2 linked regions of the Cellulophaga algicola DSM 14237 genome follow. The protein of the gene in region 2 interacts with the protein of the main gene of each other region in a pairwise test. Links are inferred from orthologs where the notes say so. Each region holds a gene or a part of one and is shown on either strand. Other genes may lie near its edges.

Region 1 (3,275 bases), 3.0 Mb from region 2 along the record:
AACGGGTATTTGCGAAGGTTGCAAAACCCCTTGTGTTTACAGATTTAAAGGTTAAACTGTTTGTATTTACGTCTACACCTTTTAAATTTTCAAGACCCCCGTAAAAATCGGCCGCCGTAGTATTTTTAATTTGTTCAATCCCAAAACGCTCTACGGTTACTGGAGATTCAAAAATTCTTTCTGGCGTTCTAGAAGCTGAAATTACAATCTCATCTAAAAGTGTTTGAGATTCATTTAAGGATGCAGATACATTTTGATTGTTTTTTGTAATACTTACTGTGCTTTCTGAATAGCCAATACTTGAAATTTTTAGTTTAAAAGGAGGCACTTCTGAAGTCTCTAGAACAAAGTTGCCATCAAAGTCTGTTACTGTTCCTACAGTTTTACCTACGATTACTACATTTGAACCAGGAATTGGTTGCCCATCTTGATCTACTACATTTCCTTTTACTGTGGTTTGAGAGAATCCCAATGTTCCCACTAAAAGGAAGAATACATACATTGTTGTTTTCATTCGAGGGAGTTAAGTTTAATTAGTTTAAAATCGAAGATACATATTTTTTCATATGATTTCTAAGAAAATAAAAAAAATTATGCATGCATAGTATTATTTTGACAATAAGACACCCAAATTATTGAATATTTTGTAAAATGAAAGAATAGGGAAGCTTAATTTAAAAACAAAAAAAAGGGGAAGATGTAAACATCCTCCCCTTTTATACCTTATTACAAGGCTATTATTCTACAGTAACCGACTTGGCTAAGTTTCTTGGCTGATCTACATTACAACCTCTCATTAATGCAATATGGTAAGATAATAACTGCAAAGGAATTGTAGTTAGTAACGGCGTAAGGCTTTCAAAAGTTTCTGGCACTTCAATCACATGATCTGCAAGCTCCTTAACGGTTTCATCACCCTCTGTTACAATCGCTATAATTTTTCCTTTTCGAGATTTAATCTCTTGGATATTACTTACTACCTTTTCATAGTGACCTCTTTTTGTTGCAATAACAAAAACTGGCATTTGCTCATCTATAAGTGCTATAGGACCATGTTTCATTTCTGCAGCAGGATAACCCTCTGCATGAATATAACTAATCTCTTTTAACTTAAGTGCACCTTCTAATGCTACTGGAAAATTATAACCTCTTCCTAAATAAAGACAATTGGTTGCATCTTTATAAACTGCAGCCACCTTCTCTATTAAGTCATTAGACAATAATGCCTTTTCTACCTTTGAAGGAATGTTCTCTAATTCGGTTAAAAATTCATGGTATTTACTTTGCGAAAAAACTCCTTTTTCTTTCGCCAACTTTAATGCAATTAAAGTTAATACGGTAATCTGAGTTGTAAATGCTTTTGTAGAAGCAACGCCTATCTCAGGACCTGCATGCGTATAAGCACCTGCATCTGTCTCTCTAGAAATAGTAGACCCTACCACATTACAAACACCAAAAACGAAAGCTCCTTTTTCTTTCGCTAATTTTATAGCTGCTAATGTATCTGCCGTTTCTCCTGATTGCGAAATAGCAATTACCACATCTTTATCTGTAATAACCGGATTTCTATATCTAAATTCCGAAGCATACTCTACCTCTACAGGAATTCTTGCTAAATCTTCAAAAATATATTCTGCCACTAGACCTGCATGCCATGAAGTACCACAGGCTACAATAATAATTCTATTGGCATTCATGAATTTTTCTAAATTATCATCAACACCAGCCATTTTAATCAAACCTTGATCTGCTAATAAGCGACCACGATACGAATCTTGAATAGCTCTTGGCTGCTCATAAATTTCTTTCAACATAAAGTGATCGTAACCACCTTTTTCAATTTCTTCAATATTTAACTGCAACTCCTTAATAATAGGATATACTACAGCATCATCTTTAATTTTACGAAGCTTAATTTCTTTACCCAAACGGATAATTGCCATTTCTTCGTCATCTAAATACATAGCGTTATTAGTAAATTCAATAAATGGCGTAGCATCAGAAGCAATAAAAAACTCATCTTCTCCGATTCCGATAGCCAAAGGACTACCTAATTTAGCCACCACTATTTCATCTGGCTTATGTTTATCAAAAACAGCAATAGCATAAGCACCAACAACTTGGTTTAATGCAATTTGAACCGCTTTTCCTAACTTAACATTCTCTTTCTTTTTTACTTCTTCAATAAGATTAATCAATACTTCTGTATCGGTATCTGAATGAAAGACGTAACCACGATTGATCAATTCTTTTTTAATAGAATCATAGTTCTCTATAATTCCATTATGAATAATCACTAAATCTCCCGAGTTTGAATAATGCGGATGAGAATTTGCATCATTAGGCACACCATGTGTTGCCCATCTCGTATGTCCTATTCCAAGCTTACCCTCTAAAGACATGGTAGCTTCTGCTTTCTTTTTTAAATCTTCAACCTTACCTTTAGTTTTACATAAGTTTATAGTTGCACCGTCATAAATAGCAACACCTGCACTATCATAGCCTCTATATTCTAATCTCTGAAGTCCTTTTATAATAATTGGATAAGCATCTCTATGCCCTATATACCCTACAATTCCACACATATTGAATAAATAATTTGGTTAATGTCTAAAAATTCTAGGCAAAACTATGAATTCTGCAAAGATTTTTAGACTAACTATAGACGTAAAACGAATAAAAACTTTAAGTGGTATAATTTTACCCTTAATTCTGGTTTACCTCGGTGTATAAAATTTCTAATTGAAGTTTTTTATCCAGGTCCGTACCGCTAACGTTACTACCATAAAGTACGGTACCAAGTGGGTTAATAGTTGACATTAACGGAATATTAACTTCTGAAGATGCTAATTTTGCTGCTGAAGTAGAAACAATTCTTATGTCTGAAGTAACCGATAAACCTAATGTAGACACAGCTTGATCACCATTTAACAATGCATTTATATAATCAGTAATTCTGATTTTATATTTAATTCCTTTTTCACTTTCTTTTTGTAAAACACCATCATAAAAAGGAAAAACATTTAATGCGGTAGGGTTTGTGACATTAAATTCTGTAAACGTATTATACAATGTCTCATTAGTCTCTGCATTATATAGATACAGACGTGATGGCTCTATAACTCCAGGAGCAGCATCTAAACTTGTTCTATCTACATAAAAGACTAAGTTAGCCTCATTTATAATCCAGTTATTAGCTTTAATCTGTGCGATAATGCTAGAACTTATCGCAGTTTCTTCACCAAACAATTTAAGCTCAGCATAAGACCCGGCAC
Region 2 (3,336 bases):
ACCAAATTGATACCAGAAACATAAAAAAGGAACTAAAAGGACATTATCTAAAGAAAACGATAAATTGGAAAAAACTTGAAATTTGTTTCGATTACCCTAAAACCTATGCGCAATTTAGAGATGATATGGATATGCAATGGAACTATGGATTTGAACAGACGATGAAAAGTATTCAAGGAAAAAAACAAACTGAATAATGACTCGTAACTGCTATATTTACCTATTAATAAAAATTACGTTTAAACCATGAATATTTTTATTGCTGGCGGTACTTCCGGAATTGGTTATTCTTTAGCTGAATATTACCTGTCAAAAGGATACCGTGTAGGGGTTTGTGGAAGAGATTTGAACAAAATTTCTAAAAGTAACTCCCATGATTTAATTCGTTATGAAGCAGATGTTTGTGTAAAGTCTTCAGTAGAAAAAGCAGTACTTACTTTTCTGGATAAAAATGAAAATCTTGATATTTTTATTAATTGTGCAGGAAGTTATGCGGAAGATGTAGCAGGAGAAATTTCTTATGAAGAAGCCACTCAAATGCTTAAAACTAATATTTTAGGGACCATCAATTGTTTTGAAATTGCAAGGGAACTTATGGTGCATCAAAAACTGGGTCGTATTGCAGTTATTGCTTCCGTTTCTGGTATTTTGGATTATGAAAATTCTAGTTTGTATACCAAAACAAAACGTGCAATAATTCAAATTTCAGATGCTTATCATAGAGCCTTGAAACCTTTTGGTATTTCGGTGACTACTGTTGCTCCGGGCTATATTGATACCTTAAAATTAAGAGCATTAAACAACAATGATTTAAGTAAAAAACCTTTTTTAGTACCGCTTGATGTGGCTACAAAAAAAATTATGGAAGCTATTGACGCTAAAAAAAAGTTAGTTGTTTTTCCTCTAAAAATGAAATGGATGATGACCTTCTTATCCGCACTCCCTGCTCCTATTCTTAATCTTATTATGTTTAAAAAAGCCAAATGGATGAAACAAGAATAGCCATAGGCACAAGAATAAAGTTAGCGGTGCTCTGCGCTACCGTATTTAGTGTATTTTATAATGTGAATGCTTGGTATGCGTCTACCTTAGATTATGTGCCCTCATTTATTTTTAGTTTTGAGAAGTATATGCCATTTATGGCTTGGACAGTGGTGCCTTATATGACCAGTGGCGCATTGTTTGTTGCCGTATTTTTTCTTTGTAATACAATGCAAGAACTACGGACATTAACCAAACGTGTCTTGTTTGTGAGTGTTGTAGCCGGTCTATTCTTTCTAATATTTCCCTTAAAATTTTCATTTATAAAGCCAGATTCTACTAACACTTTATTCAATTTTATCTTTCAATTTATTGAAATAGTAGATTCTCCTTTCAATGAAGCTCCTTCATTACATATAGCTTTTGCTTTTGTATTTTGGTCGGTCTTTAGAAATTTTACGCCTACTTGGCGTCATGTATCGGCTGTATGGTTAGTGCTACTAGGTCTTTCTACATTATCTACCTATCAACATCATTTGTTAGATGTGGTTACCGGGGCTATTTTAGGACAATTGAGTTTTATTATTTTTCCCGCACAGCGAAATAACTTTCAAGTAAGAAATTTTCACCTTGCCAATTATTATTTTTTAGGTGGTTGGCTAATAGTTCTATTAAGTTTGTTGGTTTTTGAATTTTATCATGCAAGTGGTTTCATTTTACTTTGGCCTGCATTGGTGTTATTTTTAATGGGGTATACTTATCAAAAAAACAAAGTACACTTTCTTAAAAACAATTTAGGAACTATTCCTTGGTATAAAAAAATAGTGTATTTCCCTTACATTGGAGTGTATTGGTTGTTCTGGAAATTTTTAAGGAAAAATAAAAAGCCCATTATGCTTATTCCAAACCTTTATATTTCTTCAAGGCTTGATCATTCGGAATTTCAAAATTTTAAAGGCAACAGGAATACATTGGTGTATGACCTTTCTGCTGAGTTAGAAGAAAATAAAGCAATCATACAAAATTGTCAATATCATGCCGTTCCCTTATTAGATATTGGAGCATTCGATACTATTGAAATTAAAAGAATCGTATTAGAAATAACAACCCATTACAAGGAATTACCTAAAGACGGAAAAATATTAATTCATTGTACAATGGGCTTTACAAGAAGTACTTTTATAGGGATTCTTGTAATAAAAAATATTCTATCTTTACCTTTAGAGGAAGCACTACTAAAAATAAAAACCACCCACAAAGATGCTGTAATACATGGCTATCTACAGGATTTTTTAAAGACAATCAATATATGAGCAATGGACATTTTAATAGTTTTGATGGAAGTGAAATTTTTTATCGCAAATGGAATTTCAAACCATCTCAAAAGAGTGTTATCATCATTCACCGTGGACATGAGCATTCTGAGCGTTTAAATGATATTGCTACTTCTTCTCAATTTTCAGCATATAATATTTTTGCGTTTGATTTACGAGGACATGGGCATACCAAGACAGAAACGTCTTCTGTTTTTATGGACTATGTGAGAGATTTAGATGCTTTTTCTCATTATTTAGAAACCAACTATAAGGTAAATAGTACAGATGTTTTTGTAATAGCAAATAGTATTGGCGGTGTAGTTGCTTCTGCTTGGGCGCATGATTTTGCTCCAAATATTGCTGGGATGGCCTTACTTGCACCTGCTTTTAGAATTAATCTTATTGTTCCTTTGGCTAATGAAATGATTACTCTAGGGACTAAACTAAATAAAGGGTTAATTATTAAAAGTTATGTAAAATCTACCATGCTTACGCATGATGTAGCGCAACAGAAGGCTTATGATGACGATTCGTTAATTACGAGATCTATTGATGCCAAATTATTAATAGATTTAGCAGATGCAGGTAAACGATTGGTAGAAGATGCTGAGGCAATAGATACTCCCACACTTATTTTATCTGCAGAAAAAGATAAAGTAGTTTTCAATAAAGATCAAAAAATATTTTTTGATAAACTTGATACTACATTAAAAGAGCTTGAAGTCCTACCAGACTTTTTTCATGGAATTTTATTTGAAACGAAAAAAGAAATGGTGTATGATAAGATGATTGCTTTTGCAGAAAAATGTTTTAATCAAACACCTAAAAGCGTAAGCTTAGTACCCGATCAATTCTCAATAACAGAACATAAAAGTCTACAGAATAATGAGGGGAATAACCTTAACTTTAAATTCCAAAAATGGTCTTTAAGTAAAATAGGGAAAATTAGCAATGGTATGGCAATTGGGCTAAAACATGGTTTTGACTCTGGAGCTTCCTTAGATTATGTTTATCATAACCAACCAAAAGGGAAATTGGG

What was found.
Region 1: the proteins of CELAL_RS18980 (region 2) and glmS interact in binary tests that used the Escherichia coli proteins (3 or more experiments, as listed by UniProt). The link is inferred for Cellulophaga algicola DSM 14237 from one-to-one orthologs.

The regions. Positions count from the first base shown.
Region 1 is NC_014934.1:1,335,373-1,338,647, forward strand. Bases 162-3,099 are described here. They hold glmS (glutamine--fructose-6-phosphate transaminase (isomerizing)), read right to left. Parts: upstream 2,586-3,099; coding sequence 738-2,585; downstream 162-737. Other genes in these bases: CELAL_RS05735 (TonB-dependent receptor), read right to left, coding at 162-514; CELAL_RS05745 (DUF4270 domain-containing protein), read right to left, coding at 2,707-3,099. Outside these bases: more of CELAL_RS05735, read right to left, coding at 1-161; more of CELAL_RS05745, read right to left, coding at 3,100-3,275. UniProt on the Escherichia coli protein: Catalyzes the first step in hexosamine metabolism, converting fructose-6P into glucosamine-6P using glutamine as a nitrogen source.
Region 2 is NC_014934.1:4,368,344-4,371,679, reverse strand. Bases 140-3,138 are described here. They hold CELAL_RS18980 (phosphatase PAP2 family protein), read left to right. Parts: upstream 140-983; coding sequence 984-2,294; downstream 2,295-3,138. Other genes in these bases: CELAL_RS18975 (bifunctional alpha/beta hydrolase/class I SAM-dependent methyltransferase), read left to right, coding at 2,291-3,138; CELAL_RS18985 (SDR family NAD(P)-dependent oxidoreductase), read left to right, coding at 247-1,002; CELAL_RS18990 (patatin-like phospholipase family protein), read left to right, coding at 140-197. Outside these bases: more of CELAL_RS18990, read left to right, coding at 1-139; more of CELAL_RS18975, read left to right, coding at 3,139-3,336.